Regions from separate parts of the Nonomuraea sp. NPDC003201 genome, predicted to be linked through region 2. Evidence: riboswitches for the same ligand, from Rfam matches in the RefSeq annotation. Region 2 holds a riboswitch; each other region holds the start of a gene.
The links. Region 2 has a riboswitch for S-adenosylmethionine ahead of ACWDX9_RS58225 (ABC transporter substrate-binding protein). Riboswitches for the same ligand answer to the same signal wherever they lie in the genome.

Region 1 (12,909 bases), on a different contig from region 2:
CGGTGACGGCCGAGGAGCTGATCGAGTGGGCCCGCGAGCGCGTGGGGCGGGTGAAATATCCGCGCGAGGTGAGGTTCGTGGACTCGGTGCCGGTGACGAGCGTGCTCAAGCTCGATCGCAAGGCACTGCGGGCCCGCCTCGACTGACCGCCTTCGGCCCGGCGATCCATGGTGGGATCTCACAGCGCGGTCAGGCGCGCCTCCTTTCCGTGATAAGTGTTGACGTCTCTGGAGGTGAACATGAGCCAGGAAGATCCGTCGGGCTACCCGTACCAGCCTTATGGCGCCCCCTACGGCGAGCAGCAGCCACCGCCGTACGGCTACGGTTATCCCCCGCCGCGGCGCGACGACGGGCCCAGCGCCAACGCGATCGTCTCCCTCGTGCTCAACCTCCTCGCGCTCGTCGGGTGCTGCAACCTCCTCGGCCTGCCCGGCGCGATCCTGGCCGGCCTGGCGCTCGGCAAGGGCCGCACGGAGCCGCAGACCGCCCGCACGATGGTGATCTGGAGCTGGATCATGTTCGGGCTCGGCTTCGTGCTCAGCGCCGGCATCATCCTTTTCCTGGGCCTGTCCGGCTATCTCGACGACTGACCGCCGCGGCTCTTGGCCCCTCCGAGGACTAATCCGGGCGCGCGGGTTGTTGGAGTCTCGGAGCGGGAGAGCCAGGATCGGGAGACGATGGTCCTGTTGCGCGAGGCCCCGTACGGAACCCCACGGAGAAAAGCCAGTGAGCGATGGACCGCTGATCGTCCAGTCGGACAAGACACTGCTGCTCGAGGTCGACCACGAACGAGCGAACGACTGCCGTAAGGCGATCGCGCCGTTCGCCGAGCTCGAACGAGCTCCCGAACACGTGCACACCTACCGCGTCACCCCCCTGGCCCTGTGGAACGCCCGCGCCGCCGGACACGACGCCGAGCAGGTCATCGACGCGCTGATCGGTTTCAGCCGCTACCCCGTGCCGCACGCCCTGCTCGTGGACATCGCCGAGACCATGGCCAGGTACGGCCGGCTGCGGCTGGAGAAGGACCCGGTCAACGGCCTGGTCCTGACCTCCACCGACCGGGCGGTGCTGGAGGAGGTGCTGCGCTCCAAGAAGATCCAGCCGATGCTGGGCGAGCGGCTCGGCGCCGACTCGGTCATCGTCCACCCGAGCGACCGCGGCAACGTCAAGCAGGCCCTGCTCAAGCTGGGCTGGCCGGCGGAGGACCTGGCCGGCTACGTGGACGGCGAGCACCACCCGATCAAGCTGCTGCAGGAGGGCTGGGCGCTGCGGCCGTACCAGCAGGAGGCGGCCGACGCGTTCTGGCACGGCGGCTCCGGCGTGGTCGTGCTGCCGTGTGGCGCCGGCAAGACCATCGTCGGCGCGGCCGCCATGGCCCACGCGCAGGCCACCACGCTCATCCTCGTCACGAACACGGTCTCGGCCCACCAGTGGAAGACCGAGCTGATCAAGCGCACGTCGCTGACCGAGGACGAGATCGGCGAATACTCCGGCTCGAAGAAGGAGATCCGCCCCGTCACCATCGCCACGTACCAGGTGATGACCACCAGGCGGAAGGGCGTCTACTCGCACCTGGAGCTGTTCGACGCCCGCGACTGGGGCCTGATCGTCTACGACGAGGTGCACCTGCTGCCCGCGCCGATCTTCCGGATGACCGCCGACCTCCAGGCCCGCCGGCGGGTGGGGCTGACCGCGACGCTGGTGCGCGAGGACGGGCGCGAGGGTGACGTGTTCTCGCTGATCGGTCCCAAGCGGTACGACGCGCCCTGGAAGGAGATGGAGAACCAGGGCTGGATCGCCCCCGCCGACTGCGTAGAGGTGCGCGTCACGCTGACGGACGAGGAGCGGCTGGCGTACGCGATGGCCGAGTCCGAGGAGCGCTACCGCTTCTGCGCCACCACGCCGTCCAAGACCCACGTCACCGAGGCGCTGGTCCGCCGCCACCTGGGTGAGCAGGTGCTGGTCATCGGCCAGTACATCGACCAGCTCGACGAGCTCGGCGAGCACCTCAACGCGCCGGTCATCAAGGGCGAGACCAGGGTCAAAGAGCGGGAGCGGCTCTACCAGGCCTTCCGCGACAAGGAGATCCAGGTGCTGGTGGTGTCGAAGGTGGCGAACTTCTCCATCGACCTGCCGGAGGCCGCGATCGCGATCCAGGTGTCGGGCACGTTCGGCTCACGCCAGGAGGAGGCCCAGCGGCTCGGCCGGGTGCTGCGGCCCAAGGCCGACGGCGGGGGCGCCCGGTTCTACACGGTGGTCAGCAGGGACACGGTGGACCAGGAGTTCGCCGCGCACCGGCAGCGGTTCCTGGCCGAGCAGGGGTACGCGTACCAGATCATCGACGCCGACGACGTGCACGGCGAGGTGTGACGCCCGGCCGCTCATCTCGAGCGGCCAGGCATGTTCAGCGTGCTGTCACGTCCACGAAACTCCGCGGGCCGAAGACAATCGAACCACCCCCCTCACCTGCGTACTATCACGCCGCCTCCGACATACCCCCATGATCCGACAAACGCACCTGATATGCCCGAATTTTTCGGTATTTCCCGGTTGTTACCGATGAGAAGCTTCGAGCCGGCGGGGGCGCCCTACCGCGCCATCAGGCCGCCGAGGAACAGCACACCCTCCGCGACGACCCAGGCGCCCACTCCCGCGCCCATGACCCGCCCGAACGTGCGCGGGTCCTGCCTGGACCACGGGATGAGCCAGGCGGCCGCCGTGCAGCAGGCGGCGAGCGCGGCGAACAGCCCCGATACCGTGGAGACCGTACCAAGACGCTGGGAGCAGGTCGAAGCGGACTCGCCGCCTTGGCAGAACGCCTCCGACCCCCAGCCCGCGAAGACGGACAACGCCCAGAGGGCGGCGAGCAGGAAACTGGCGATCGTGGGAATGATCGGCGAAAAACGCAGCTGAATCCGCGCCATCACCTGTCCCTACCCCTCCCCGCAGACCGCTACTCGCCCCGATCATCACCCCACCGCCGCCCTCTCACCCCACCGCCGCGCTTGGACTCTCCGGCGCAGCGCGACGCCGTTTTCGCCCGGTCGAGCATCCCTCCCCCGCCGCGCCGGTTGCCGACCCGGGCCGGGCACGCTCATCGGCCCCCCACCCTCATGACCGCCCGCCCGACCCGCGCCGTACCGGCCCCCGAGGAGCCGCGCCGACGACGCCGGTTGGGCGCCGAAGCTGAGAGCAGCGGCGGGCGGGCAAACGGCGGGACGGCGAGCCGACCAGGCGGGAAGGGCGGGCGAACGACGGAGACGGCGGGCGGCCGAGCGGAGACGACCGACGGAGACGGCAGGCGGCCAGCGGGGACGGCGGATGACCGGCCAGGACGGTGGGTGGCTGGGTGGAGCCGGTGGGCGGGGCGGCGCGTGGGTGGTCGGCGGGGTAAATGCTTTGGAGGCCGCCCCGCGTCGCCATTAGACTGGCCGATTCGCTGCCTTACCACCTTCGTTTCCGACCCAGGGAGGCGCTTTCGCATGCCCGGACACCAATTGGCCCCCGACATACCCTCCGACGTACTGGCCTCCGAGCAGGCTCACCTGGCCGAGTCCAGGGCCGCGCTCAAGGCGATGCGCGCCCACGCCCAGTCGCTGTCCTCGGACGCGGCGGGTGACTGGGTGTCGCAGCAGATCCTCCAGTCCCTCCTCGACCAGCGCGTCGCCGCGCTGGCCGACCACCCCGACACCCCGCTGTTCTTCGGCCGCCTCGACCGGCAGGCGGGTGACGACCTCCCCGGCACGATCTACGTGGGCCGCCGCCACGTGCACGACGGCGGTAGCAAGCCCCTGGTCATCGACTGGCGCGCGCCGGTGTCCCAGGCGTTCTACCAGGCCAGCCCCGCCGACCCCATGGGAGTCGTACGGAGGCGCCGCTTCGGATATCACGGCGGCGCGCTGACCGCGTTCGAGGACGAACCGCTGGGCGAGGGCGGCGAGATCGGCCCGTCACAGATCCTCACCAACGAGATCGAGCGCCCGCGCACCGGCCCGATGCGTGACATCGTCGCCACCATCCAGCCGGACCAGGACGAGATCGTCCGATCCACCCTGGCCCAGACGGTGTGCGTTCAGGGCGCCCCCGGCACCGGGAAGACCGCCGTGGGCCTGCACCGGGCCGCGTATCTCCTGTACACGCACCGCGAGCGGCTCGCCAGGGCGGGCGTGATGATCGTCGGCCCGAACCGCGCCTTCCTGTCGTACATCTCCTCGGTGCTCCCCGCGCTCGGCGAGGTCAAGGTCGACCAGACCACGGTGGGCGGGCTGCTCGGCGAGTACGCCGCCGAAGAGGACCCGATGGTGGCGGCGGTGAAGGGCGACGCCAGGATGGCGGCGGTGCTCGAACGCGCGCTCTGGCTGCACATCGTCAAGCCCGAGGACGGCGTGGTCTTCTCCAAGGGCGCCTACCGCTACCGGGTGGCTGACTACGAGGTACGCGAGATCGTGGCCTCCTTGCGCGGCACCACGCGATACAACCCCGGCCGGGCGGCACTCGCGCAGCGGCTGGCCCACATGGTGCTCGTACGAATGGAGCAGCGCGGCGAATCGCCCGACGACCGGGTGCAGGACGCCGTGGCCAGGTCGAAACCGGTGAAACAGCTCGTCGATACGGTCTGGCCCAAACTAACGCCGGAGCAAGTCCTTTATCGCCTCCTCTCCGACCCAGAATTCCTGACAAAGGCCGCTAAATCCGATTTGTCGCCGGATGAGCAGGAAATGCTTATATGGCGGAAGCCGTACCGGAGCTGGAAGTCCGCGAAATGGTCCGCCGCGGACGCCGCGCTCCTGGACGAGCTGCGCGACTTCATGGAGCGCACCCCGTCCCTGGGCCACCTCGTGGTGGACGAGGCCCAGGACCTCTCCGAGATGCAGCTGCGAGCGCTCGGCCGCCGCTGCCGCAACGGCTCGGCCACCGTCCTCGGCGACCTGGCCCAGGGCACGACCCCGTGGTCCACCAGCTCGTGGGAGTCGGTGCTCCAGCACCTGGGCCAGCGCGAAGGCGAGGTGACGGAGCTGACGCTCGGCTTCCGCGTGCCGCGGGAGGTCCTCGACTACGCCGCCCGGCTGCTCCCCTCCATCGCCCCCGACCTGGCCGCGCCGCGGTCGCTGCGCCCCGGCCTCGGCTCGCTCGCGGTACGCCCCGGTGGCTCGATCGCGGAGGCCGCCGCGGAGGTCCTCACCAGGGAGGGCTCCATCGGTGTCATCGTCCCTGACGCCCTGGTCGCCGACGTCTCCCGCGCGCTGGCCGACCTCTCCCACGCCGTGCTCGGCCCCGACTCGGACGAGGAGCACCGCCTCCTGATCGTGCCCGCGACCCTGGCCAAGGGTCTGGAGTACGACCACGTCATCGTCGTGGAGCCCGCGGACATCGTCGCGGCCGAACCCAGGGGCCTGGCCAGGCTGTACGTGGTGCTGACCCGTGCGGTGACGTCCCTGACGGTCCTGCACGACAAGCCGCTGCCGGCCGAGCTGACGGGCTGATCGTCGGCGGGCACGGCCGCTTCTAGGATGGCTGAGCAAGGAGCTCTCAACCTAGGAGGATGCCGTGCCAGCACCGCTTCCACATGAACACCTGCCGTCGGTTCCCGCGCTCGTGGTCGAGAGCGACGACATCCAGGACGGCGAGCGGCTGAACGACCTCCACGTCTTCAACGACTGGGGCATGAAGGGCGGCAACCAGTCGCCGCACCTCCGCTGGTCCGGCGCACCCGCCGAGACCCGCAGCTACGCCGTCACCTGCTATGACCCCGACGCCCCCACGGGCAGCGGCTTCTGGCACTGGGTGCTGTTCGACCTCCCGGCCTCGATGACGGAGCTGCCGGCGGGCGCGGGCACCGGCCCGGAGTTCAAGGGCCTGCCCGCGGAGGCGGTCCACGCCCGCAACGACTACGGCACCAAGGAGTACGGCGGCGCGGCCCCGCCCCCCGGCGCCCCGCACCGCTACGTCTTCACGGTGCACGCCCTCGGCGTCGACAAGCTGGGCGTGGACGGCGACGCCAGCCCGGCGGTGGTGGGCTTCAACATCACCGCCAACACCCTGGCTCGCGGCCACGTCGTCGCGACCTACAGCACCTGACCGCGCCCACGGCCGCACCGCCCTCCGGAGGGCGGTGCGGCAGGCGCGAAAAGGGAAGCCGCCCCCGTAACGGGCGGGCCGGAAAAAGGGAGACGCCCCACCGCGAAGGGCAGGGCGTCCGAGAGACCGAGAGCGCGGCAGGCGTCAGCCGAACACTGCGCAAGAGGCCCCGAGCTGCGGCAGCAGCTCCTCGACGAGCGGGACTCCCAGCTTGGACTCGCCGGCCAGCGTCCCCGTGGTCAGGCAGAGCGGCGCCTGCACCACCTTCATGAGCTGACCGGTGAGGACCGGGGTGCCGGACGCATGGGCAGGGACGGCGAAGGCGGCCGCGGCGGCCGCGCTCAGAATGGCGATGCCGAAAATACGCTTGCTGCGGGAAAGCATCCTCTACTCCTTCGTTGAGGTGTGTGATCACCACCTTTCCTCACTCGGAGTAGCGGATCAATTATGAAACGTAATGGCTGATAAACGAAAACAAGAGCGACCCGGAAAACCGGGCCGCTCTTGTTATGAACAGCGAAGAAAAGACCTAGAAGTCCATGTCGCCGCCGCCCGGCATGGCCGGAGCAGCAGCGTTCTTCTCGGGCTTCTCGGCGATGACGGCCTCGGTGGTGAGGAAGAGCGCCGCGATGGAAGCGGCGTTCTGCAGCGCCGAGCGCGTCACCTTGGCCGGGTCGAGGATGCCCGCCTCGAACATGTTGACGTACTCGCCGGAAGCGGCGTTCAGGCCCTCACCCGGGGTGAGGTTGCGAACGCGCTCCACCACGACGCCGCCCTCGAGGCCGGCGTTGACCGCGATCTGCTTCAGCGGCTCCTCCAGAGCCTTGCGCACGATCGCCGCACCCGTGGCCTCGTCGCCCGACAGCTCCAGCTTGTCGAACGCCTTGGCGCCGGCCTGCAGCAGCGCCACGCCACCGCCGGGCACGATGCCCTCCTCGACGGCCGCCTTGGCGTTGCGCACGGCGTCCTCGATGCGGTGCTTGCGCTCCTTCAGCTCGACCTCGGTCGCCGCGCCGGCCTTGATGACCGCCACGCCACCGGCCAGCTTGGCCAGCCGCTCCTGGAGCTTCTCACGGTCGTAGTCGGAGTCGGTGCGCTCGATCTCGGCGCGGATCTCGTTGACCCGGCCGGCGATCTGCTCGGGGTCACCGGCGCCGTCGACGATCGTCGTCTCGTCCTTGGTCACCACGACCTTGCGGGCGCGGCCGAGCAGGTCGAGGGTGGCGTTCTCGAGCTTGAGACCGACCTCCTCGGCGATGACCTGGCCACCGGTCAGGATGGCGATGTCGTTGAGCATGGCCTTGCGGCGGTCGCCGAAGCCCGGGGCCTTGACGGCCACGGAGCGGAACAGGCCGCGGATCTTGTTGACGACCAGGGTCGCCAGGGCCTCGCCCTCGATGTCCTCGGCGATGATCAGCAGCGGCTTGCCCGACTGGACGACCTTGTCGAGCAGCGGCAGCAGATCCTTGTTGGCGGAGATCTTGCTGTTGACGATCAGGATGTACGGGTCCTCGAGCACGGCCTCCATGCGGTCCGAGTCGGTGACGAAGTACATCGACGTCATGCCCTTGTCGAAGCGCATGCCCTCGGTGAGCTCGAGCTCGAGGCCGAAGGTGTTGCTCTCCTCGACGGTGATGACGCCTTCCTTGCCGACCTTGTCCATCGCCTCGGCGATGAGCGAGCCGATCTCGGGGTCGGCGGCGGAGATGGAGGCCGTGGAAGCGATCTGCTCCTTGGTCTCCACGTCCTTGGCCAGCTTGGAGAGCTCCTCGCTGACGCGCTCGACGGCGGCCTCGATGCCCTTCTTCAGGCCCATCGGGTTGGCGCCGGCGGCCACGTTGCGCAGACCCTCGCGCACCAGCGCCTGGGCGAGCACGGTGGCGGTGGTGGTGCCGTCACCCGCGACGTCGTCGGTCTTCTTGGCGACTTCCTTGACCAGCTCGGCGCCGATCTTCTCCCACGGGTCCTCGAGCTCGATCTCCTTGGCGATGGAGACACCGTCGTTGGTGATCGTGGGGGCGCCCCACTTCTTCTCCAGCACGACGTTGCGGCCCTTGGGGCCCAAGGTCACCTTGACGGCGTCGGCGAGCTGGTTCATACCACGCTCGAGACCGCGCCGGGCGTCCTCGTCAAACGCGATCATCTTGGCTGCCATAAGGCTAGACCTCCCAGATGCAGGGTGGCTTGTCGTGGACCGAGCCGACGCCCGCGACGGCATGGGTCAGCATCTCCTTCGGCAGACCCCATCGTCCCGATCCGAGTGTTGGCACTCTGCTGCACAGAGTGCCAACGAACTGTTTAGCACTCTACCCTGTCGAGTGCAAGCGAGAAGCCTCCTACCGGGCCTTTTCTCCCCATATCAGCCTGTACGGCGGAGCCGTCCATCGCCGGCCGCAGGACCCCGCACCTGCGACGAGCCGCGTCCAGGCCACCGCAGGTGGCGGGATCCATACGCACGGCGAGCCGCCTCGCGCGGCTCGCCGTGACCGAGTCGACGAAAGAAAGGTGGCGGGCTCGCACGGACTGCGCTGCCGGGCGATCCCCGCCGGTGCATACCAGGGGGGTGTATCAGACCGCGCGGACGGACTCCGCTTGAGGTCCCTTCTGGCCCTGCGTGATCTCGAACTCGACCCGCTGGCCCTGTTCGAGAGATCGGTACCCGTCCATCATGATCGCTGAGTAATGGACGAATACATCCTTACCACCGTCTACCGCGATGAAGCCGTAGCCCTTGTCCGCGTTGAACCACTTGACGGTGCCCTGCGCCACTTCCGACTCCTCTTACTGGGCTTTCAGATCTCGCCCATTCCTCCGCGAGACCCGTAATCGCCGGACTTAAGGGAAAATCAGCCAGACGATCGCCCTCGACCATACCTGTGGCACGGGGTTTGGCAACAGAGTCAATCTGCAAACGACGCATTTCTTCGCAACGAAGGCGCTTCAACGTTTCATTTGCCCTGGAAATGGAGAAGGCGCCCACTAGGGGCGCCTTCCACACGTGTGATCTATAGCACTCAGCCGCCGGCAACCGCCGGGATGATTGAGATCTGAGTGCCCTCAGGTGCCGGAGTGTCGAGCCCGTCGGCGAAACGGACGTCCTCTTCCCCAACGTAAACGTTGACAAAACGACGAATCTTGCCCGATTCATCCAGAATTCTCGCGCCGATCCCCGGGTAGTCCGAGTCGAGCTTGGCAAGCACGTCACGAAGAGTCGCGCCCTCACCACTGACTTCGGCGTTGCCCCCGGTGTAGGTGCGCAGAATGGTGGGAATCCGCACCGAAACGCTCATGGTTAAACTCGCCTTTCCTGGTTGTCAGACAGTCGCGCGGAACGCGTCGAGGGAGGGCCGGATCACGGCCGTGGGCTGGGCGTCGTCGCTGATCGCGTCGAGTGTCTTGAGCCCGTCGCCGGTGTTGAGGACCACGGTCTCGGCCTCGGGGTCGAGCCGCCCGCTCTCGGCGAGCTTCTTCAGCACGCCCACGGTCACCCCTCCCGCGGTCTCGGCGAAGACGCCCTCCGTCGAGGCCAGGAGCTTGATCGCGGCCACGATCTCGGCGTCCGTGACGTCCTCGACGGCCCCGCCGGTGCGCCGGGCGATGTCGAGCACGTACGGTCCGTCGGCCGGGTTGCCGATGGCCAGCGACTTGGCGATGGTGTCGGGCTTGACCGGCTGGACGACGTCGTGCCCCGCCTTGTACGCGGTGGAGACCGGCGAGCACCCGGCCGCCTGCGCTCCGAAGATCTTGTACGGCGTGTCCTCGACCAGCCCCAGCTGGACCAGCTCGCGGAAGCCCTTGTCGATCTTGGTGAGCTGCGAGCCGGAGGCGATGGGGATGACGATCTGCTCGGGCAACCGCCACCCGAGCTGCTCGGCGATCTCGTACGCGAGCGTCTTGGAGCCCTCGGCGTAGTAGGGCCGCAGGTTGACGTTGACGAACCCCCACTTGTCACCCAGCGGGTCGCCGATCAGCTCGGAGCAGAACCGGTTGACCTCGTCATACGTGCCTTCGATCCCGATCAGCTTGCCGCCGAACACGCGAGCCATGGCGATCTTGGCCGCTTCGAGGTTGGCCGGGATGAACACGCACGCCTCGAGCCCGGCGCGCGCCGCCGCCGCGGTGACCGCGCCCGCGAGGTTGCCCGTGGAGGAGCAGGAAAGGGTGTGGAAGCCGAAGTTACGCGCCGCCTCGACGGCGATGGCGACGACCCGGTCCTTGAAGGAATGGGTGGGGTTGCCCGAGTCGTCCTTCACGTACAGGTTCTTGAGACCGAGTGCGCGTCCGAGGTTTCCGGCCTTGACCAGTTTGGTCCAACCCGGGTTCATATTGGGCTTACTCGCGACGTCAACCGGCACCGGGAGCAGCGACCGGTAACGCCAGATGTTGGCGGGACCCGACTCGATGTCGGAGCGGGTCACCGTACCGAAGGAATAGGCCGCTTCGAGCGGCCCGAAACACTCCAGACACGCGAAGCTCGGACCGAGCGGGTAACGCGTGCCGCACTCGCGGCAGGACAGACCGACAGCAGGACCAAAGTCGAGCGACATGAAGCGAGGCCTTCCCTCATCTTCGCCTGCGGCCACCTTGACCGCAGACCGGAATTGGCACCTTGTCCCGGTCGGCCTCGCCAGGTCGCGAGTCTCAAACCGGGAGGGTTGCCGGGGCTTCGCAGGGCCGGTCCCTCCACCCCTCTGGATGAGCAATATTCAGTTGTTGAAAAGGACTCTACCCGTCCGTGGGGCCCAAATGGCCACCCGTCTCAAGATGCGAGACGTGGCGTCTCAGCGATAATCATCACCCAGCACTCCCTGCACGTATTTGCGGGCCTGGTGAATGCGCGACTTGGCGGTGCCCAGGGGAATGCCGAGCTGCTCGGCCACCTCGTTGTAGTCGAGCTGGACGATGTCGCGCAGCACCAGCGCCTGCGCCAGGTCGGGCTTGTCGGCCTCCAGCGCCTCCATGGCGTCGAGCAGGTCGAGCCGGGAGCCCGCGATCACGCTCACCCGCGCCACGTCGGGCTTCTGCGTGGGCAGCTCGTCCGAGGTCTGCTCGGCCGCGCGCCGTTTGAGCGACCTGTACGTGGTGCGCGCGCAGTTGGCCGTCACGATGTGCAACCAGGTGCTGAACCGCGCCCGGCCCTCGAACCGGCCGATGTTGCGCGCCACGGCCAGCAACGTGTCCTGCGAGGCTTCCTCGGCATCCTGGTGATAGGGGAGGATCCGGGCGCAGTGCCGCATCACATCCGGCTCGATCCGCGCCAGGAGCTCGCCAAGTGCGCGATGATCTCCTCCTGCGGCCGAGCGGGCGAGTTCCTCGGTTAGCTCATCAAGCGCCATAGCTGGGATCCTATGGGCGAAGGGAGCGTAGATGAACAGCGTCCTGGTGGCCTCCAACAGAGGGCCCGTTTCCTTTACCGTCTCGGACGACGGCGAGCTGACCATGAAACGCGGTGGCGGCGGCCTGGTTTCGGCACTGTCCGAGGTGGCCAGGAAGGACGGCATGCTGTGGGTGTGCGCGGCGCTGTCCGACGGCGACCGCAGCGCCGTGCGCCTGGTGCCGGGCGGCCGCATCGACCACGCCGGCTACGACACGGGCCCGCTGCGCATGCTCGACATCCCGCCCGCCACCTTCCACCGCGCCTACAACGCCGTGGCCAACTCCACCCTGTGGTTCGTCAACCACCTGCTCTACGACATCCCGAACTCGCCCAACTTCGGCACGAGGTTCGAGCGCGAGTGGGAGTCCTACCGCGACTACAACGGCGCGTTCGCGCTGGCGCTGGCCGACGAGGCCGGCCACGGCGCCCGCGTCATGGTGCAGGACTACCACCTGACGCTGACCCCGGCGATGCTCCGCGCCGAGCGGCCGGACCTGCGCATCGCCCACTTCAGCCACACCCCGTGGGCGCCCCCCGAATACTTCTCGCTGCTGCCCGACGAGGTGGTCGGAGAGGTCCTGGAGGGCATCCTGGGGGCCGATCACGCCGGATTCCTGGCCGACAGGTGGGCGCAGGCGTTCATGGACTGCTGCGAGGCGCTGCTGGGCGCGGAGGTCGACCGCGTGGGCCGCAGCGTCACCCACGAGGGCCGGACCACCCGCATCGGCGTGCACAGCCTCGGCGTGGACGGCGACGCGCTGTGGGAGCGCGCCGTCGAGCCCGACGTCGAGTCGCACATGACCGCGCTCAGGGAGCAGGTGGGCGACCGCCGGCTGATCGTCCGCATCGACCGCACCGAGCTGTCGAAGAACATCGTGCGCGGCCTGGTGGCCTACCGCGAGTTCCTCGCCGCGCACCCGGAGTGGCACGGCAAGGTGGTGCACCTGGCGTTCGCCTACCCGAGCCGGCACGACCTGCCCGAATACCGCGAATACACCGCGTCGGTGCTGCGCTGCGCGCAGGAGATCGAGGACGAGTACGGCACCGAGGACTGGGACCCGCTGATCCTCAACGTCAACGACGACTACCCGCGTTCGCTGGCCGCGTACCGGATGGCCGACGTGCTGCTGGTCAACCCCATCCGCGACGGGATGAACCTGGTCGCCAAGGAGGGCCCGATCCTGTCCACGAGGTGCGCGCTCGTGCTCTCGCGCGAGGCGGGGGCGGCGGCCGAGCTGGGCCCGCACGCGCTCGTGGTGAACCCGTACGACATCAGCGGGACGGCCGCCGCGCTGCACGCCGCGCTCGTCATGCCGGAGGACGAGCGCCGCATGCGGCGCGACAAGCTGCACGCCGCGGCCACCGCCCTGCCCCCGCAGAAGTGGCTCGCGGCCCAGCTCGACGCGCTGGCCGAGATCTGACCTCGGTCAGGTCCAGTCGGCGTGCTTGAG
Region 2 (5,457 bases):
ACCGCCAGGGACGGGTCGGCGGGCGTGCTCGGCTCCTTGTGGTGCACCACGAGGCCGCGGTCCGGTACGGAGGCCACGAGGTCGGTGAACGTCCCCCCGACGTCGATGCCGATCCGCGCGCCGGTCGCGGTCGCCGTACCCGTGCTTGTCATAGGGCCTCCGAAATGCGAGCGAATCGGTCCGCGACCACCATCACCACCACGCTCGCCGCCATGAGCAGCGTGGACACCGCGGCCATCGACGGGTCGAGCTGGTACTGCACGGCCGAGAAGATGCGCAGCGGCACCGTCGTGGTGTTCGCGCCCGCCACCAGGGCCGTGACGGCGACCTCGCCGAGCGAGGTGACGGCGGCGAGGACCGCGCCCGCGAGGATGCCGGGCCGCAGCAGCGGCAGCGTCACCGTGAGGAACACCCGGACCCGCCCGGCGCCCAGGCTCAGGGCGGCCCGCTCCAGCGCCGGGTCGAGCTGCGCGGCGCTCACCATGACCGCCCGCACCACGAACGGCAGCGCCACCAGCGAGTGCGCCAGCCACAGCCCGGTCACCGAGTTGACGAGGCCGACGCCGTGGAAGTAGTAGAGCAGGCCGAGCGCGACGATGATCTCCGGGACCATCAGCGGCGACAGCGCGAACCCCTGCAGCAGCCGCCGGCCGGGGAACGACCCCCGCGACAGCCCATACGCCGCCGGCGTCCCGATGACCACCGTCGTCGGCACCACCAGGAGCACCAGCAGGCCGCTCAGCCGGAACGAGACCTGCCAGTCGGGCGAGCCGAGCACCTCGGCGTACCAGCGCAGCGACAGCCCCGACGGCGGGAACGCCATCGAGCCCGCCCGGTTGAACGAGCTCGTCACCAGCACGACCAGCGGCGCGATCAGGAACAGCAACACCAGCGCCGCCAGGGCCGCGGCCACCAGCCGCACGATCCTGTCGTAGCCCCGCTCACCCATGAAGGCGCCTCTCCCAGATCCGGAACACGCCCGCCAGCAGCCCCGTGGACACGACGGTCAGCGCCAGCAGCGCGAAGCTCAGCGCCGCCGCCACCGGGTAGTCGAACACCGTCGTCACCTGGTCGTAGACCCGGATGCCGGTCAGCGGCTGGGTCACCCCGCCGACCAGCAGCGGCGTGATGTAGATGCCCATGGCCAGCGCGAAGACGATGAGGGCGCCGGTGACCGCGCCGGGCAGGCTGAGCGGGACCGTGACCCGCAGGAACGTCCTGACCGGCCCGGCTCCGAGCGTCTGCGAGGCCCGGTGCAGGTTGCGGTCCAGCCCGCCGAGCGCCGTCGTGAGCGGGATGATCGCGAACGGCAGCAGCACGTGCGTCACCGCGACCACGACGGCCGGGTAGCTGGTGAGCAGCTGGGCGGGCTGCTCACGCAGCCCGGAGGCGACGAGCGCCCGGTTGACGAGCCCGTTGCCGGACAGCAGCACGACCCATCCGTAGGTGCGTACGACCACGCTGGTCAGCAGGGGCGAGATCACGATGACGAACAGCAGGGTCCGCACGACGCCGGGCCGCCGGCGGGCCAGGAAATACGCGGCCGGGTACGCCAGCGCCACGCACAGCACCGCCACCAGGAGCGCGGTGGCCAGGGTCCGCAGCAGGGAACTGTAGAAGTACGGCTCGGTCAACACCCGGGCGTACTGCCCGAAGGTGAATCCTGGCAGCGCCGCGTTGAAGGCGTCGACAGGGCTGAAGCTGAGCCGCAGCAGCCCTACGAGGGGGACCAGGAACAGGGCGGCCAGGAAGGCGACGAGCGGCAGGATGTACGGCAGGCCCGCCCAGCGGCGTGTCACGGCGACTCCGTTTCCAGGAGGATGACGTCGGCCGGATCCCAGCGCGCGAGCACGGACGTGCCCGCGCTGGGCGGATCTCCGGCGCCGGTGTCGGCGACCCGCACGCTCAGGGTTCGCCCGTCGGCCAGCCGCACCTCCACGTGCCAGGCGTCCCCGGCGAAGGCCCGATACCCCACCGTCCCGGCCACGCCGCCCGTAGCTGGGCCGGCCTCTGGGCCCGGTGTGGCCAGGCGGATGCGTTCGGGGCGGACGGCGACGACGGCGCGCCCGCCCGGCCGCAGCGACAGCGGGCCGCACTCGACGACGATCCCGCCGGAGTCCAGCGCGCCCGAGCCGGTCACCGTGCCCTCCAGGACGTTGGCCGCGCCGATGAACTGCGCCACGAACCGGGTCGCCGGCCGCCGGTAGACCTCGTCGGGGCTGCCGAGCTGCTCGACCCGGCCGCCGTTCATGACGGCCACCCGGTCCGACAGCGCGAGCGCCTCCTCCTGGTCGTGCGTGACGAAGACCATGGTGGTGCCGATGCGCCGCTGGATGGCGCGCAGCTCCACCCGCATCTCCCTGCGCAGCTTGGCGTCCAGGTTGGACAGCGGCTCGTCCAGCAGCAGCACGGCGGGCCGGATGGCCAGGGCGCGGGCGAGGGCGACCCGCTGCTGCTGCCCGCCGGACAACTGGCGGGGCCGCCGACCGGCGTACCCCTCCAGGCCGACCAGGCTCAGCGCCTCCCGCACCCGCTCGTCCCGCTCCCGCCGGCCGAGCCGGCGCACGCGCAGCCCGTACGCCACGTTGGCGGCCACGGTCATGTGCGGGAAGAGCGCGTAGTTCTGGAACACCATGCCCAGACCCCGCCGGTACGGGGGCCGCCGGGTCACGTCGGAGCCGTCGATCACGATCCGCCCGGCCGTGGGCTGGACGAACCCGGCGACGCAGTTGAGCAGCGTCGTCTTGCCGCAGCCGCTGGGCCCGAGGATCGACAGGAACTCGCCCTTGCGGATCGACAGCCGGTCCAGGTCGAGCACGCGCGCGCCGTCGTACCCGGCGGCGAGCCCCTCGATCTCGACGTGCCCGCCGCCTTCTTCCGGGGTCAGCCGAAGATCTGGTTCCACCGCTGCTGCCATTCGTTCAGCTTCGGGGTGGCGACCGCGTAGTCCACCCAGATGAACTTCTTGAAGACGTCGGGACCGTGCTTCACCTTCTGCTCGAACGGCTCGCTGTAGGAGATCGAGTCGTTGCCGGCGGCGTACCAGGTGCCCTCGGCGAACGGCTTCTGGTTCTGCGCGGCCGTCAGGTGGTCCAGGAACTTGATCGCCAGGCCGCCCTTCTGCGTCCCCGCGGCGATGAAGTACGAGGTCAGCGCGCCGACGGGGCCGGACTTGGGGTAGGTGAAGCCGATCGGGGAGCCGGCCTGGGCCATGGCGAAGGCGCGGCCGTCCCAGAAGGGCATGATCCAGGCGTCGCCGTTCTCGATGACGGTGGCGGCGTTGCCCGCGTTGGCGGGGAAGGAGGACACGCAGCCTTTCAGCGTCGCGAGCCTGTCGAACGCCTTGTCCACGGCGGCCGGGTCGGACAGCGTGCCGCCCTGGGAGGTGACCAGGGCGGAGAAGAACTCCAGGCCGGGGTTGTAGGTGAGCGGCGGGAGGGCGACGTGGCCGCAGTACTGCTTGTCGAAGATGTCCGCCCAGTCCGCGGGCGGCGTCTTGATCTTGTCGGTGCGGTAGAGGAGGCCGGTGGAGCCGGTGGTCAGCGGCACGCCGTACTGCTTGCCGTCGTACGCGGACTTGCCGGCGAGCACCGGGTCCAGCTCCTTGAAGTGCGCCAGTTTGTCGGTGGCCAGCGGCTGGAGCAGCCCGGCGGAGGCCGCGGGCAGCGACGCGTCCGGGGTGAACGCGATGACGTCGAACGGCGGGTTCTTGCCGCCGGCCGCGCGCAGCTTGGTGAGCCATTCGGCGTTCGCGCCGTAGACGAGGTTCACCTTGGCGCCGGTGTCGCGTTCGAACGGCTCCACGAACGACTTCTTGAACAGCTCTCCCCACGCGCCCGCGAACGCGGTCACCGTGAGCTCCTGCTTCGCCGCGCCGCCAGTGGAGCCGCCGGTAGAACCGCCAGTGGAGCCGCCAGTGTCGACGCCGCCGCAGGCCGTGACCGCCAGCGCGACCACCATGCCCAGTCCCGCGAGGCGAGTGAATCCGCCCTTCATCTTTCCCATTCCTTTTCGAGTTCCTCTTCGAGCGGCCGGCCAAGGGCGCAGGGCAGCACGACTCGACATCCGCGCTTGCCGCGAGCAGCACCGTTCGGCTCGACGACCGTGTCATCACCCGGGGCACCCCGCCGCGGTGGGAGGGTTGCCGTCCAGCAAGCCGGGGCTTCGCACTGGACTCGTGACATAAGCGACTATATCAGTAGGATTTGCATGAATAGGACACAGGGGGATGGATCAGCCGTTGATCAGGGCGTCGCCGAGGGGCGTGCGCGCGTACAGGACGCCGCGGCCGACGCGGGTGCCCGCGATCAGGCCCGTCCTGCGCAGCGCCGCCAGATGGCCGCCCGTGGTGCCCAGGCTCTGCCCGAGCAGGGCCGCGAGCTGGGTGGTGGTGGCGGGCGCGGCCAGCTCGGCGAGGATGCGGGCGCGGCTGCGGCCGATCAGGGCCGACAGGTCGGCGTCGGCCGCGGCGGGCGGGGCCGCGGCGCCCCTCGCGGGGTAGATCATCGCGTACGGCCAGGCGTCCTCCAGGTAGGCGCCGACGGCGGTCGTGAACGCCGACGGCAGGAAGAGCAGCCCCTTGCCGCCGAGCCGACGCAGCCCGTGGAGGCTGGTCAGCTCGACCTCGATCTGCCCCCGGGGCCGCCAGTGGACCTGCGGGCTGAGGTCCTCCAGCGCCGCCGCCCAGCCGTAGGCGGCCAGCCGTCCCGCCCGATGGGCGACGTCGCGCTGCAGGATCGCGCGGAAGCGCGGCCACTCGTGGGAGACGACCTCCGTCCAGAGCGCCCCGTACGCGTCGGCGAACCGCTCCACCACCCGCGGTCCCGCCAGCAGCTCCCTGACCCCGCCCGCCGCCGGCCGCCCGGCGAGCGCCCGGGCGATCTCCGCGTGCGCCTGCTCCAGCGGCGTCCTGCGCATGGCGGCCAGCTCCGCCTCGAACGGCACGTCCACCGCCGTCGGCGGCGGGGCGATGAAGGCGACGTTCGTGCCGCGCCGGTTGCCGCTGATCGCGTCCGCGGCCCGCAGCACGGGGTGGACGCGTTCGAGCTCCCGGTACGTGCCCCGCCACCGAGCGGCCCACCGGCCGTGGACGCCCGCCTCCAGCCGGCCCGCCAGCACCCACTGCGCGTGCATGGTCTCGATCAGCGGTGAGATCGCGAACCTGGTGGCCACCAGGTCCTGCGGGGTGACCTCGATTCTTACGGGCACCTTTCGGTTATATCCGAAAGAGTCGCCAGTTCGCCGGTCCGGTCCGCACCATCGTGGACGTGAATGGCGCGACGTTCGGCGAGGTGTTCGCCGTCAAGGAGTTCCGGGTCCTGTTCGGCAGCTTCGCGCTGCTGGTCGGCGGGGACTCGATCAAGATGCTGGCCCTGTCCGTGCTGGTCTATGCGCGGACCGGCTCGGCCGGCCTGTCGGCCGCCGCGTACATGGCCGGCTGGCTGCCGTTCATCGTGG
Region 3 (12,909 bases), on a different contig from region 2:
TGCGAGAGCGTGGGCGAGCATAGTTTCGCAGGTTGGCCAAGACGGGGGATCCTGTACCTCATGGGGAAACGCGGTGCTCATTGTCGCGAGCGCATATCCTGCCCAGCGGGGCTCTTCCGCAGCGAGTTCGGACCGGGTGACGGCTTGCACCATTCGATGGATCGACATGAGGCCGTCACCGGTCTTTGCCAGGGAGTACTCCCGGAGGGCCTGAGTGGCCCTAGTACGGAGGAACGGGTTCGCCAGCGCCTCGGTCAACTCGGCAGGCAAGCCCGATACCGGAACGATCCGGTCCAGTGGGATCGCCTCGGCCCCGAGGAACGCGGCCAGGCGGAACAGGGCCACGGCGGCCGGGGACTGGTCGGCTAGGCGGTCGAAGGATACTCGCCATGTGGAGGCGATGGTCGCCTGATGGTTTCCGGTTCGTCCCTGCACGAACAGTTCTGGCGACTGCTTGTGGAGTTGGTTGAGGTAGTCGGTGGCGGCCATTCCGTCCGCGATGACGCTCGCCGCCTGTGCAAGCGCCAGAGGCAGGCACCCCAGGGCTACCGCCAATTCCCTTGCCGTGTTAGTGCTGGCTATACCTCCCCATTGCCGCAGATATTCCACTGCGGCGGGGACGGGGAGAACATCCAGGTTCCGGGGTTCCGCATGGGGCCATTCCGACCGTCGGGAGGTGATGAGCACATGTCCTGTGTGTCTCTCTGGAAGCAGCGGCAAGACCTCATCAGGGTCCTCGGCGTTGTCGAAGATCAGCAGCCAGTTTTTCCGGCGACGTAGTGCCTGACGAAGCGCTGCTATCGCCTGGTCATCCTTTTCGAACGGCAGATCCAACTCAGTGGCGAGCTCGGCGTAGTCTCCTCGCAATGTGGTCGGATCCTCGGCCCGTACCCACCACACCAAGTCGTACGCACCGCCGTGTCGGAGAGCGTATTCGACGGCAACCTGGGTCTTGCCCAGCCCACCCAGGCCGGTGATCGCCTGGATAGCGGAGGTCGGTCGGTCCGCTCGTAGGGCGCGATACAGATCCGCCATCATGTCGTCGCGTCCAATAAAACGAGGGTCCGGGAGGTGTCCGCGAAGTTGGCAGATCTCCTGCTCGGCCCCGGGGAACCGAACTTGCTTCGCGGGCCGGTTAGGGAAGCCGGCTCGTGGGACCCGCTCCGCGCGCTCCTCCACCGCGGCCAGCAGGCGGCGCCGGGCCTCATCCTCGTCCACGCTGCGGAGGTCGATCGGTACGAGTGCCCCTATCGATGGCGGAATATCGTCTTCGGCCTCGTCCACCCGGACGGGAATCAGGGCTCGTTCTTTGCCCTGAAGTCCTTGGTACTGAGCGGCGGTGCGGGCGGCCACCTCGGCGTCATGCCTGGCGGAGATGACGTGGAGGGTGTGGTGGCAGACGGATAGTGCCTCATCGATCTTGTCGAGAAGGTTATGCCCAGGCCGGAAATCCCACGCCTTGAGGATTACTCCGTAGCCAGCGTTTTCCAGTTCGAACGCGATCCACTCCGCCCACTGCACGTCGGCGTCCGCATGACTGATGAAAAATTGTCTGGTGTATCCGGTATCAGACAAAGAATCTCCTGTGCTCCGCCGCCTGGCCTGCTTCTACGGGGGATCAACGGTTGGTAGTGCCTGGGAATCGGGGATCCCGCGGGGACCGGTTCGCTGAGTCGGCGACTCCGGTTAGCAGTCGATGGCGAGCCTCGTTCTCCTCTGCGCCTACCAGGTCGACGTAGACCAACGGACCGAGCAGCGGCGCCACGTCGCATTCGCCAACCCTGATCGGAATGAACCGGCGCGTTTCCCCGAGCAATGTCTGGCGATAGGCCGCTGTCCACTCCGCTCGGGTGAAGAGAGAGGTGAGATAGTGGGACGAGAGTACGCCAAGAGTGCGTCTGCAGGTTGCCAAGGCTTGATCCATCGCTGCCATAAAGTTGTCCCCGGGGCGGAAATCCCATACCTGAATAGTCGTTGTGTATCCGGCGGCCTCAAGCGTCGCGGCGATCCACGTCGCCCAGTCCTCATCCTTCCCGTTATATGTAATGAAGAAATCGTTCGACTGGCTCACAACTGAACCGTCCTTCGCGATGGTGCCTCCAGTGAGGCCGGTATGAACTGCTCAACTCTACGCCAGGCGAGCAGGCAGCACAGCGATGTAGTCAATTTCCGCAATACATGTCACTGAACATCCGAATTCCGGATTAAGTGACTGCCGAAAAGATCTGGCTCGCCGTGCTGCGTGTTGGTGGAGATCAGATGGAGGTGAGGGCAGGCGGGTGCTGTAATCGAGGCGGCGCCGACCGCATGTTGCCCGTTGACGGGCGCAGTTGACGTTGCTGATTGGCGCGTCCGGCGACAGCGCGGGTTCGATTCCCGACGACCGCTGCGCTCCACCAGGGATAGTGGCTGACGAGAGATCGGCGAGCAGGAGTCGGCGAAACACAGGTACTGAACGGCGACTGCCTGCTGCTCAGACAGGCTGGGGTTGCAGTTTGGGTTGCAGTTCACGGTGGTTTCAGCTCGTTCGGGGAAGACCGCGTGGTGGCATTGGTCCAGGGGGAACTGTCCTGAACGGCCACGCCCAGAGCTGCTAATGCGGTTTGGGTTTACCGCCCATCCGGGGTTCAAATCCCCGATCCTCCGCAGGTGAAAGGCCCTCTCCCGTAGTTGGGGAGAGGGCCTTTTTCGATCTTCTATGGGCAGCGGGTTGCAGACACTCGGCGAGATATGGCGCAGCTTCGTCTCGCTGCTCTCCGGCTCGGGCACGCCTCATAGGTCATCTCGGTCTGGTCGGCCCACAGCAACACCACCGTCACCGAGAGCTGCTCGCCCCGTGTTCCTGGAAGGGCGCATGCATTGGATCTTTCCTGAGCGAAGATGCATGGAACATCATCCGTAGCCTCACCCAACCGAAGGATGGTCGTTGAAGCGCAGCAGCGGAACTCGCCGTAGTGGTGCTCGTAGTCTCGTCCTTCTCGGCTGGTTGTTCCTCGTTGTGGCCGGCTGGGTCGTTCTCACCGGAACAGGGGGCGATGCGACCACAGCGGTGATCGCGCTGGTGGGCGTGGGGCTGGGGTTTCTCATCACAGCCGTCGTGCTGGCGATCGAGGACCTTGACCGCCACTGATCAGGGAGACCCCAGAGGGCGTCTTTCATCTGGAGGGTGTGGCGCGCCCGGTGGTGGTCACACGGATGTGGCCGAGGATTTCCTGAACGCCTTGCTCGATGAGGAGGGCAGTGTTGGCATGGGCGTCCCGTACGACGGCCTGCTTGAGGATGGACTTCCGCTGATTTCGGTCCTCCGTGCGCTCGATCGGGGCCGCCAAGCTTCGTGGTGAAGGCCAGATCATGATCGGTCCACCTGTTCCTAGCCTTGAGCCGTTCCGCGGTCTGGGCCTTCTTGCGCCCGTAGGAGCGCGGCAGGCAGTGTCCCGGGGGCGATCGGGTCGGATGCTGTGCCGGTGTCAGCCGCCGTGTCAGCACGCCAACCGCCCGGTATCAGAGCGGTCGGCGACAGTGAATGCACAGAGCGCGAACCGGGGCACGCCCAGCTCGCCCCCGCCTCTCGTGGAAGCCCATTTCATAACAGAGCCAAGGGAGTACGCCACCATGTCCATCACCCTTTCCGACCAGGACAAGCTCACCCTGCGGACCGCCGCGTGGGGTGCCGTCTCCCTGATGTCCGCCGCTGGTGCCGCCGGCTCGGCCCACAAGGTCGCCGCCGAAGGCTCCATCGCCCTGACCTCCGCGACCGGCCTGGTCGGGCACGTGCTCACCAAGGCGCCCAAGGGAGTGAAGTACGGCAAGTCCGTCGCCGACCTGGCCGACCTGGTGCTGCCGGCCCTGACCGCATCCATGAGCCTGCTCAAGCAGCAGGATCCGGCCGAGGCCGACAACTTCCGCAGCACCGTCAGCGTCGCCCTCGAAGCAGCCGCCCGTACCCACCAGGGCCGGCCCAGCCCCACCCTGGCCGAGATGACCCGCAAGATCACCGCAGCGCTCGACGCTGCTTGATGGGATGTCAACCTCGTGTCGCGGGGTCCACTCCGGACCCCGTGACAAGGCGGCGTGATGGGTCAGGCACGGGTCGAGCCCCGCCACCGGGTGGCCAGGCTGGTGGGGCCGAACTTACTGACAGGTCGTGTTCAGGTGCTCAGGGGCGCCTCACCGCACCCATCTCAGAGGGCCGGCGAACGGGAGCTCACGGCGGTGAGGCGGGCTTGCAGTACCTGTTTGACGGTAGGCCATTCGGTGGCGACCACTGCGAACATGGCCGAGTCGCGGACCTTGCCCTCCTCGCCGTGCGCCCATGACATGGACCAGGCGCGCAGCACGCCCTCGAAGGGGATGCCGAGTCGTTCCAAGGCCCGGCGGCAGCGATGGTTGCGGGCGTCGGTCTTCAGGTCGACGCGGGCGACGCCGAGCACGTCGAACGCGTAAGACAGCAGCAACAGCTTCGCCTCGGCATTGATCCCGGTGCCCTGTGCCGAGGCGGCCAGCCAGGTGAAGCCGATCTCGATCGCGCGCAGGTCCGGCCGGTCCGGCCACCTGCGAGGATCCCACAGGCCGGTGCATCCCACCGCCTTGCCGTCGGTGAGCCGAACCTGCGCGAATGGGGTCAGCCCGTCGCGGGCGAGCTGGGCCGCCAGGTAGTCCGGTATCTCGCGAGCGCGAGGCACCAGCGTGAAATCGTAGGACGACCGATCCTCCTCGGCCGCCTCCGCGAGATCCGCCGCGTGCCGCATCGCCAGCGGCTCCAACCGCACCAGATCGCCGGAAAGGACAGGAACATCAAGCCGCACGCTCATCAGCTCTCCCTCATCGTTCCTGGCATTGGCACCTTTCCCGCGGATTGCCCGCTGGGGAGGTTGCCGGACCGTCACAGGGCCAGGTCCCTCAGATCCTCTGGATGAACTACCGAGTCGAGATCCTGCCCGCACAGACGGACACCGTCAATTCGCCTTCCATAGACGGCGCTTGAACGGGGCAGATGAGCTCTCTGGAAGAGTCGCACCCAATGTGGGAAGTGTGAGAGGTGGACACACCTGGCACGGTCTGGCCTTAAGACTCATGGCGGCCAGGCGTCGGGAGTGCTCACCACCAGCGGCTAACTCTAGGCGTTGATCGACTTGCCGAGGGCGCTGTCCGCGAGCCAGTCATCCCATGACTTCGCCCACGGCGTCGGCCCGTTGCCGAACTCGAGCTTCCGCGACGTCCCCGTGACCTCGATGATGTCTCCCCGCTGCGTGAAGTTGTAGAACCAGCGGGCGTTGGCCATGCTGGCGTTCACGCAGCCGTGGCTGACGTTGCTGTTGCCCTGCGCGCCGGTCGACCAGGGGGCGGCATGGAAGAACATGCCGCTGTAGGTCATCCGGACATTCCACTTGGTATGGGCGTAGTACTCGCCGGGCCTGCCGATGGTGGCCGAGTCCATGAGGGTCGACGCGGCCTTCTCCTGGGCGATCATGACGCCGGACCAGCTCTCGTCGCCCTTCTTGCCCAGGCTGACCGGGATGGCCTTGACGACCTTGCCGTTCTCCCGCACGACCGCCCGGTGGGTGGCATTGCGGATCTTGGTGATGTGCTCGTCGCCGACGGTGAACGTCAGGCTGCGGTCCCTGGTGCCCCACAGGTCCCGGCCCGCCCGCAGTCCGGCCAGGTGCGCGACCACCGTGACCTTCTCGCCGACCGGCCAGTACTCGCGCGGCCTGAACTGGACCTCGCGGTCGCTCACCCAGCTCCACGCGCCCTCGACCGGCTTCGACATCCGTACCTCGAGCGACTTCTCGACCGCGGCCCGGTCGCTCCTGGCGGTCACGGGGCGCGACAGAAGGAGCTGGACGGGCATGCCGACGCCGACCTTCTCGCCGTCCAGCGGGGACATGCCGCTCTCCAGCACTCGCTTCGGCTTGAGCGTGGTGAACGTGGCCCGCGCGGTGACGGGCTTGCCGTCCGTGCCGGTCGCCTGCGCGCTCACCGTGTACGCGGTCGAGGGCTGCAGCGGCCACGTGGGGTGCCACGTCCCGTTCGCACCAAGAGTTCCGCGTACCTCATGCCCCTTGGCGTCGGCGACGGTCAGCTTGGTGACCTTGCCGTTGGTGGCCTTGACGCTGACCCCGGCGTCCGGGGGCACCTTCTTCGTGCCGTTCGCCGGGGTGATCGACAGCTTGGCTGCGAGGGCCCGCTCCTGCGGGCCGGCGGGCGGTGGTGGGTTCGAGCCACCCGAGGTGCAGCCTGCGGTCAGCAGCAGTGTAGCCGTGAACGTACTGACGAGTATGGTTCGGCCGTTCCGCATCGTCGATGCCTCCACTCCCCGACAAAATAGGCATCTTTCGGACAAGACGGCCTATTAGCGATACGGAGAGCTATATGCCCATAACTGTTGGTAACAATGCAAAAGTGCCTTGATCGATGCGGCAGGTTGCGAGGCAGGCGTATCCAGAGGGTGTCTGCGAGATCGAGGAGTGGGACTTCGGGACGTGGCACCCGCCCACCATGAGGTGAGGCTGTTCTTGCTTCTCGGCTGTGTGGGCGGTCCTGCCTCTGGGAGACTGGGTGCCTGTGACGCGCTCTGACCTGGCTCGCAGGATTCATGCCGCCGCCCACCTCACCGGCCACTTCGTGCTGCGCTCAGGACGTACCGCCACCGAGTACTTCGACAAGTACAAGTTCGAGGGTGACCCCGTTCTGCTGGATGACATCGCTCGGGCGATGGCGCCCCTGGTCCCGGGGGACGTCGAGGTGTTGGCCGGGCTTGAGATGGGCGGGATTCCGGTGGTCACCGCGCTTGGCCGGCACACCGGTCTGCCGTGCGCGTTCGTCCGTAAGCAGGCCAAGACGTACGGGACCTGCCGACTGGCCGAGGGCGCGGATGTGGTGGGGCGGCGGGTTCTGGTGGTTGAGGACGTTGTCACCAGCGGTGGCCAGATCGTCCTGTCCACTGCTGAGCTGCGGAGCCTCGGGGCCCAGGTCAGTGAGGCATTGTGCGTCATTGATCGCGAACAGGCGGGTGCGGCGGCGCTGGCCGCGGAAGGCATCAGGCTTTCGTCGTTGTTGACCGCGATCGACCTGCGCATGACGGACTGATCCGCCGGGCCCATCGACAAGGGCCTCTCTTTACGATCGTCGCCCGTCCGGGCAGGTAGAACAAGACTGTTTCTTTGGTCGGTGCCGTCGCCATGCTGTAACCGTGAACGCCACAAACAGCGAGGTCTGGGATCCGTTCGGCACCTTGCACAACGCCCTGTGGATCGGAGGGGGACAATGGGCCGGCAAATCCACCGTCGCCAGGCTGCTCGCCACCCGGTACGGGCTGACCGCCTATCACTACGACTATCACGACGCACGTGCGCACAATGACCGTCGGATCGCCCGTCGCGTGCGGCTTGGCGAGCCGATCGCGGACCCTGAGCCGGACGCCGTCTGGGTGAACAGCAGCCCTCAGAAAATGGCCGACGAGATCCTGGCCGGGTTTCCCGTGCGGTTCGAATGGGCTCTGGATGACCTGCGTGGCCTGGTTTCGGGGCGGCCGGTCGTCGCCGAAGGCTGGGGGCTGCGTCCCGAACTGGTCGCTCCCATCATCGACTCAACCTGGCGGATGATCGTCATGGTGCCGAGCGAAGAGTTCCGCCGGCGCCAGGTTCGCGAGCTGCCCCGGGCCGCCGCAGTCGATCACCAAGTCAGCGATCCTGATCGAGCACAGCGCAATCGACTCGCCCGAGACCGACTCGTCGCCGATGAGGCCGTTCGTTCCGCTCGTCGTTTGGGCATCCGGGTTCTGGAGGTGGATGGGGCCGCTGATGCGGAGGCTGTGGCGGATATCGTGGCCGACCACTTCAGTTCCTATCTGCCGCTTGCGAACGTCTACGGGTCTTGATGACGCCGCTGGGTTGCACGCGTTCCTGGAAGCAATGGCGTGACCGTGCCCGTGGTGGTCTCGGTGATGCCGATCCCGGAGATCGTGGCGGCCGTCGGCTCGTAGCCGTGTTGACGTTCATCGCTGCCGGCTCTGGGGCCGCCGCTGGCCGAACTGGCCCGTGCCGTCCGCCCCGGTGGGCATGTGGTGCTGTCGGACATCCATCCGCTGTCGCTGTATCTGGGAGGCGTGCCGAGGGTGGCGGGACAGGACGGGAGCGTACGAGCCATGCCGGCCAGCCGGTTCCTGGCCAGTGACTACATCAACGCCATCCACGAGGCAGGGCTGCAGATTGTGGCCTGTCACGAACCTCGGTGGGGCGAGTCGCCCGGCGGGCACGGTGGTCCTCTCGCCCAGCGGTGGTGTTCGGAAGCGGCGGCGGTGGCCTATCAGGACACTCCCGCCTTGATCGTCTGGCATCTCCGCAGGCCCTGACCCGCTCACCAACTCAGTGCCTTCGGCCGGCTGGTCGTGGTGGGCAGCCGGTCACGGAGCATCCGGGCGCCGAGCGGGACCAGGGCCACGCAGAGCAGGCCGGTGACCAGCACGTCGGGGATGGAGGAGCCCTTCAGCACGCCCATCCACGTACCTCCTGCCAGCAGCAACATCACGGCGCGGGCGGTGCCGAAGAGGCCCGAGCGCCAGGCGGCGATGGCCAGCAGCAGCGAGCCCGCGTACTGGCCGACCGAGGCCCAGACCGGTACCCGCCACGGTCCGTAGGAGATGTCCACATACTCCTTCATGGTCGCGCTCGTCGCCTGGTCCAGGCCGATGGCCTCGGTGAGCTGGAAGGCGGTCTGGTCGGCGCCGGCGAAGTACAGGCGGGCGAACAGGCCGATGACCAGCAGCGTGGCGCCCCACTGGGCGAGGTGGCCGCCCACCTGCTGGGCCAGGGCGACGAAGGCGGGGAAGAGCAGCAGCGCCCCCAGCGCGAACACCGCGTAGGAGAGGGTGAGCAGGGCGGGTGCCGACGTGTGGGCGAGGAGCTGGCCGAAGGCGGCGAAGGGCTGTGCCTCGGCCCAGGCCTGCTGCTGAGGGGTGAGGGCGGTGGCCGTGCTCAGGTAACGCAGCAGGTATCCGGCGCACATGATCATCGGCCCCACGATGAGCGTCACGCCGCCGATCCATCGTCCGGGGAAGGGAGTGGCCATCGGGGCGCCGGTGAGAGAGGAGGGGGTGTTCATGGGAGCGAGCCTGGCGCCGCCGAGGTGGGCCCGTCATCGGCCGATGGTCAACCGGCGCCCCTGTCGAAAGTCAGGGGCGCCGGGCAGGCGACCGGCAACAAGCCGGACAGGCGTCCGGAAACGAAGGAGTCAGTCGAGGATGTGGGTGGTGGCGCGGGTGTAGCGGTCGCGGATCGAGGGGACGGCGTCCCCTTCGTACGTCTCCGTCTCCTCCGACCGCCAGTCCGGCGTGGTGACCAGCGTGGCGGCCTGGTACGCGGCGCCGTTGGCGACGTACTCGGCCGGCGGCGGCACCGTGATCGGGACGCCGAAGATCGTCGGGGCGATGCGGCGGACCGCCTCGGAACGGGCCGCGCCGCCGATCAGCAGCACCCGCTCCGGCTTGGTGCCCAGCGCGTCGAGGGCGTCGGCGAGGCCGCACAGCATGCCTTCGATGGCCGCCCGCGCCAGGTGGGCGGGGGTTGAGGTGGCCAGGGTCAGCCCGTGGACGGAGCCCGTCGCGGTCGGGCGGTTGGGGGTGCGCTCGCCCTCCAGGTACGGCACCAGCGTCAGCCCGTCCGCCCCCGGCGGGGCCTGGAGAGCCAGATCGCTCAGCGCGTCCAGGCTCACCCCGGCGATGCGGGCGGCGGCGTCCATGACGCGGGCGGCGTTGAGCGTGCACACCAGCGGCAGGAACCGACCCGTCGCGTCGGCGAAGCCGGCCACCGCGCCCGTCGGGTCGGCGCTGGGCGACTCCGCGACCGCGAACACGGTGCCGGAGGTGCCCAGCGACACCACGACGTCGCCGGAACGGGCGCCCACGCCGAGCGCCGCCGCCATGTTGTCGCCCGTGCCGGGGGCGATCAGCGCCGCGCCCCCTTCGTACGCCGCCTCGTCCGGCCCCAGCACGTGGGGCAGCAGGGGGATCGAGCCGAACGCCAGCTTCAGCAGATCTGTCCGGTACGTGCCCGTCGACGGCGACCAGTAGCCCGTGCCCGAGGCGTCCCCCCGGTCCGTGGCGAGCCGGTCGAGCGGCGGCACCGGGGAGTCGGCCGAGAAGGTCCCCGAGGCGAACGCGCCGGCCAGGCGCCAGGAGAGCCAGTCGTGCGGCAGGCAGACGGCCGCCGTACGGGCCGCGTTGTCCGGCTCGTGCTCGGCCAGCCAGCGCAGCTTGGTCACCGTGAACGAGGCGACCGGCACCGACCCGACGGCGGTGGCCCAGGCCTCCGGCCCGCCCAGCTCTGTCACGAGGTCGGCGGCGGCCTGTGCGGAGCGGGTGTCGTTCCACAACAGGGCATCACGTACGACATTTCCGGACTCGTCCAGGCAGACCATGCCATGCTGCTGCCCGCCCACGCTGACGGCGAGCACGTCGTCCAGCCCGCCGGCGTCCTCGATGGCCCGCAACAACGCGTCCCACCAGTGCGACGGATGCACCTCCGTGCCGTCGGGATGCGGCGCGCGGCCCTGCCGGACCAGCGCGCCCGTCTCAGCGTCACGAATGACGACCTTGCAACTCTGCGTCGAGGAATCGACCCCAGCGACCAGCGTCACCCATGAACTCCTAACAAGTGCTCCAGCGCAAGCTGGTTGAGATGCGTGAAATGGTATCCAGGCGCGGCGGCGACGTTCGGATCGAAGTCGTCGGAGGCGCGATCGGCCGGCGTCCCACCGCGGTTGAGCGTGGGCAGGCCGAGCTCCTCGACACGGTAGGCCAGCCCGGTTTGGCAAGCGCTTTCCCGAAGGCCGCGATCGCCCGGTCGCGATCGGGCTGGGCGGCCGGCAGGTCGTCGTCGTGGAAGGTGACGTCATGGGCCCCGAGTTCGGCCACCACCGGATCGAGCGGCTGCCGGCCCACCGTCCACGGACCGAAGGTGAATCGGTCTTCAGGGGTTGGCTCGTCCATGTCTCGATGCTCCCCTGGCGATCAGCTGTTCACAAGCCCGAGGGATCACGTCCCACGCTGATCTCCTCGGCGATCTTGCGGATCTCCGCCACCTCGAGGCCCGGAGCCTTGGGCAGGTGGCGCAGCAACGCCTCCATCACCACGGGCACGGGCTGGCCGGCGAACCGTCCCGCGATGCCGTGGACAGCCCTGAACAGCGCCTCATCGGTGTCGTGCATCGGCCTCTCCTTGTTCGGGTACGCGGAGAAACCTACGGCCTCGGCACGACACTTCGCTCGCTACCCCTCCAGCGTGTTCCGCACTGCGCCGCAAATCTCGTCGAGCCGGCGTACCTGCTCGGGCGTCAGCACGTCGAACAGGCTCCGCCGTACCTCCTCGACGTGTCCAGGCGCGGCGGCGGCCAGCGCGGCGAACCCGGCGTCCGTGAGCACCGCGAAGCTGCCGCGCCCGTCGTCGGGGCAGCGCTCGCGGCGGACCCACCCGCGCTCCTCCAGGCGCGCCACGGCGTGCGACAGCCGGCTCTGCGAGCTCTGCGCCCTGGCGGCCAGCTCGCTCATCCGCATCGACCGCCCGGGCGCCTCGGAGAGCGCCACGAGGATCATGTAGTACGTGTGCGGCATGCTCGCGTCCCGCTGGAGCTGGCGGTCGAGCGCCTCGTTGATGAGCTGGGTCGCCGCCAGGAAGTTCCGCCAGGTGTGCTGTTCGTCCGCATCCAGCCATCTCGTCACGGTCCCAATTTAGTTGAACTCTCATATACTTGAGACGGGACTCCGCCCGGAAAGGGGCACATCATGCCTGTTCAGCGACTCAACCACGCGGTCCTTTACGTCCGCGACGTGGAACGCAGCGTCGGCTTTTACCGCGAGGCCCTCGGCTTCGACGTCGTGATGGGCATGCCGGGCGCCGCCTTCCTGCAGGCCCCCGGCTCGACGAACGACCACGACCTGGGCCTGTTCCAGATCGGCCCCAAGGCGGACCCGTCCCCGGCCGGCAGCACGTCCGTGGGCCTCTACCACCTGGCGTGGGAGGTCGACACCCTCGACGAGCTGGAGCGGGTCGCGGTCAAGCTGAGCGAGCTCGGCGCGCTGGTCGGCTCGTCCGACCACGGCACGACCAAGGCGCTGTACGCGAAGGACCCCGACGGGCTGGAGTTCGAGGTGTCGTGGCTGGTGCCGGCCGCGCAGATCACCGACGAGGTCCTCGCCGCGCGCTCCAGTATCCGCCCGCTCGACCTGGCCGCCGACAAGGAGAGGTACGGCGCCCAGACCCGAGGCGGAGTAGGCGTGTCCATCCCCGTCTGAAGTACCGTAGGTGTGATACGACCCTTCTTTCACGGGGAACGGTCATGCCAAGCGATCCTGACCACGTGCTCGACGCCATCGACGGTGTCGTCGACGAGTGGGAGACGCTGAGCGCGGACGCCATGCGCTGGTCGCCTCCCGAAACCAAGAGTCCCGACTTCCTGACCGAGGTGACGGAGATCTTCGGTCCGCTGGTCAACGCGTTCGCGCAGGCGCTGCGTCCCGTCAGTGACGCGTTCGAGCGGGTCATGCACACCTTCGACGACGACGATCACTAGCCGGTGCGCCGGCGCCGTGCCCGGCGCGGGTAGGCCTTGGCCGTCTCGGCCAGCCGTACGGCGTGTTCGGCCTGCTTGCGCCAGTGCCCGTAGGCGTCGCCGCGCTGCGCCAGCCGGTCCAGCTCGCTCATGGTCGCCAGCGGGATGAACGCGGGCTCGGCGTCCCGCCACGGCGTGCCGGGCAGCGGCATGAACGTGTGGGTGTGGATGCGGGCCCCCAGCTCGGCCAGGTCGGAGGCGAGCTTCAGCGACTGCTCCTGGTCCTCCTCGGTCTCGCCCGGCATGCCGAAGATGAAGTCGACGTTCGGCCGGAAGCCGTGCTCGACGGCGATCCTGACGGCGT

Region 1: it holds a riboswitch for S-adenosylmethionine, as region 2 does, so the genes downstream of both, thrC (threonine synthase) here and ACWDX9_RS58225 (ABC transporter substrate-binding protein) in region 2, are expected to answer to the same signal.
Region 3: it holds a riboswitch for S-adenosylmethionine, as region 2 does, so the genes downstream of both, ACWDX9_RS02920 (GNAT family N-acetyltransferase) here and ACWDX9_RS58225 (ABC transporter substrate-binding protein) in region 2, are expected to answer to the same signal.

What each region holds. Positions count from the first base shown of each region.
Region 1 is NZ_JBSFTC010000123.1:3,055-15,963, forward strand. Features, by position in the region: gene ACWDX9_RS33525 (AMP-binding protein) at 1-146, shown strand, start outside; gene ACWDX9_RS33530 (hypothetical protein) at 240-590, shown strand; gene ACWDX9_RS33535 (DNA repair helicase XPB) at 727-2,373, shown strand; gene ACWDX9_RS33540 (hypothetical protein) at 2,592-2,927, opposite strand; gene ACWDX9_RS33545 (HelD family protein) at 3,486-5,486, shown strand; gene ACWDX9_RS33550 (YbhB/YbcL family Raf kinase inhibitor-like protein) at 5,551-6,081, shown strand; gene ACWDX9_RS33555 (hypothetical protein) at 6,226-6,465, opposite strand; gene groL (chaperonin GroEL) at 6,611-8,236, opposite strand; gene ACWDX9_RS33565 (cold-shock protein) at 8,650-8,850, opposite strand; gene ACWDX9_RS33570 (MoaD/ThiS family protein) at 9,096-9,371, opposite strand; gene thrC (threonine synthase) at 9,396-10,628, opposite strand; SAM riboswitch class I at 10,642-10,783, opposite strand; gene ACWDX9_RS33580 (RNA polymerase sigma factor) at 10,863-11,417, opposite strand; gene ACWDX9_RS33585 (alpha,alpha-trehalose-phosphate synthase (UDP-forming)) at 11,449-12,879, shown strand; gene ACWDX9_RS33590 (hypothetical protein) at 12,886-12,909, opposite strand, start outside.
Region 2 is NZ_JBSFTC010000473.1:353-5,809, forward strand. Features, by position in the region: partial or broken gene ACWDX9_RS58205 (hydantoinase/oxoprolinase N-terminal domain-containing protein) at 1-152, opposite strand, end outside; gene ACWDX9_RS58210 (ABC transporter permease) at 149-949, opposite strand; gene ACWDX9_RS58215 (ABC transporter permease) at 942-1,799, opposite strand; gene ACWDX9_RS58220 (ABC transporter ATP-binding protein) at 1,796-2,905, opposite strand; gene ACWDX9_RS58225 (ABC transporter substrate-binding protein) at 2,884-3,996, opposite strand; SAM riboswitch class IV at 4,063-4,183, opposite strand; gene ACWDX9_RS58230 (helix-turn-helix domain-containing protein) at 4,234-5,208, opposite strand; partial or broken gene ACWDX9_RS58235 (MFS transporter) at 5,268-5,457, shown strand, end outside.
Region 3 is NZ_JBSFTC010000003.1:82,111-95,019, forward strand. Features, by position in the region: gene fxsT (FxSxx-COOH system tetratricopeptide repeat protein) at 1-1,575, opposite strand, end outside; gene ACWDX9_RS02905 (toll/interleukin-1 receptor domain-containing protein) at 1,619-2,071, opposite strand; gene ACWDX9_RS02910 (hypothetical protein) at 2,927-3,130, shown strand; gene ACWDX9_RS02915 (hypothetical protein) at 3,613-4,017, shown strand; gene ACWDX9_RS02920 (GNAT family N-acetyltransferase) at 4,182-4,811, opposite strand; SAM riboswitch class I at 4,819-4,919, opposite strand; gene ACWDX9_RS02925 (L,D-transpeptidase) at 5,117-6,298, opposite strand; gene pyrE (orotate phosphoribosyltransferase) at 6,565-7,089, shown strand; gene ACWDX9_RS02935 (hypothetical protein) at 7,193-7,879, shown strand; gene ACWDX9_RS02940 (hypothetical protein) at 8,147-8,353, shown strand; gene ACWDX9_RS02945 (hypothetical protein) at 8,359-9,102, opposite strand; gene xylB (xylulokinase) at 9,232-10,635, opposite strand; gene ACWDX9_RS02955 (hypothetical protein) at 10,646-10,987, opposite strand; gene ACWDX9_RS02960 (hypothetical protein) at 11,017-11,205, opposite strand; gene ACWDX9_RS02965 (MarR family winged helix-turn-helix transcriptional regulator) at 11,266-11,715, opposite strand; gene ACWDX9_RS02970 (VOC family protein) at 11,779-12,288, shown strand; gene ACWDX9_RS02975 (hypothetical protein) at 12,333-12,566, shown strand; gene ACWDX9_RS02980 (TIGR04013 family B12-binding domain/radical SAM domain-containing protein) at 12,563-12,909, opposite strand, start outside.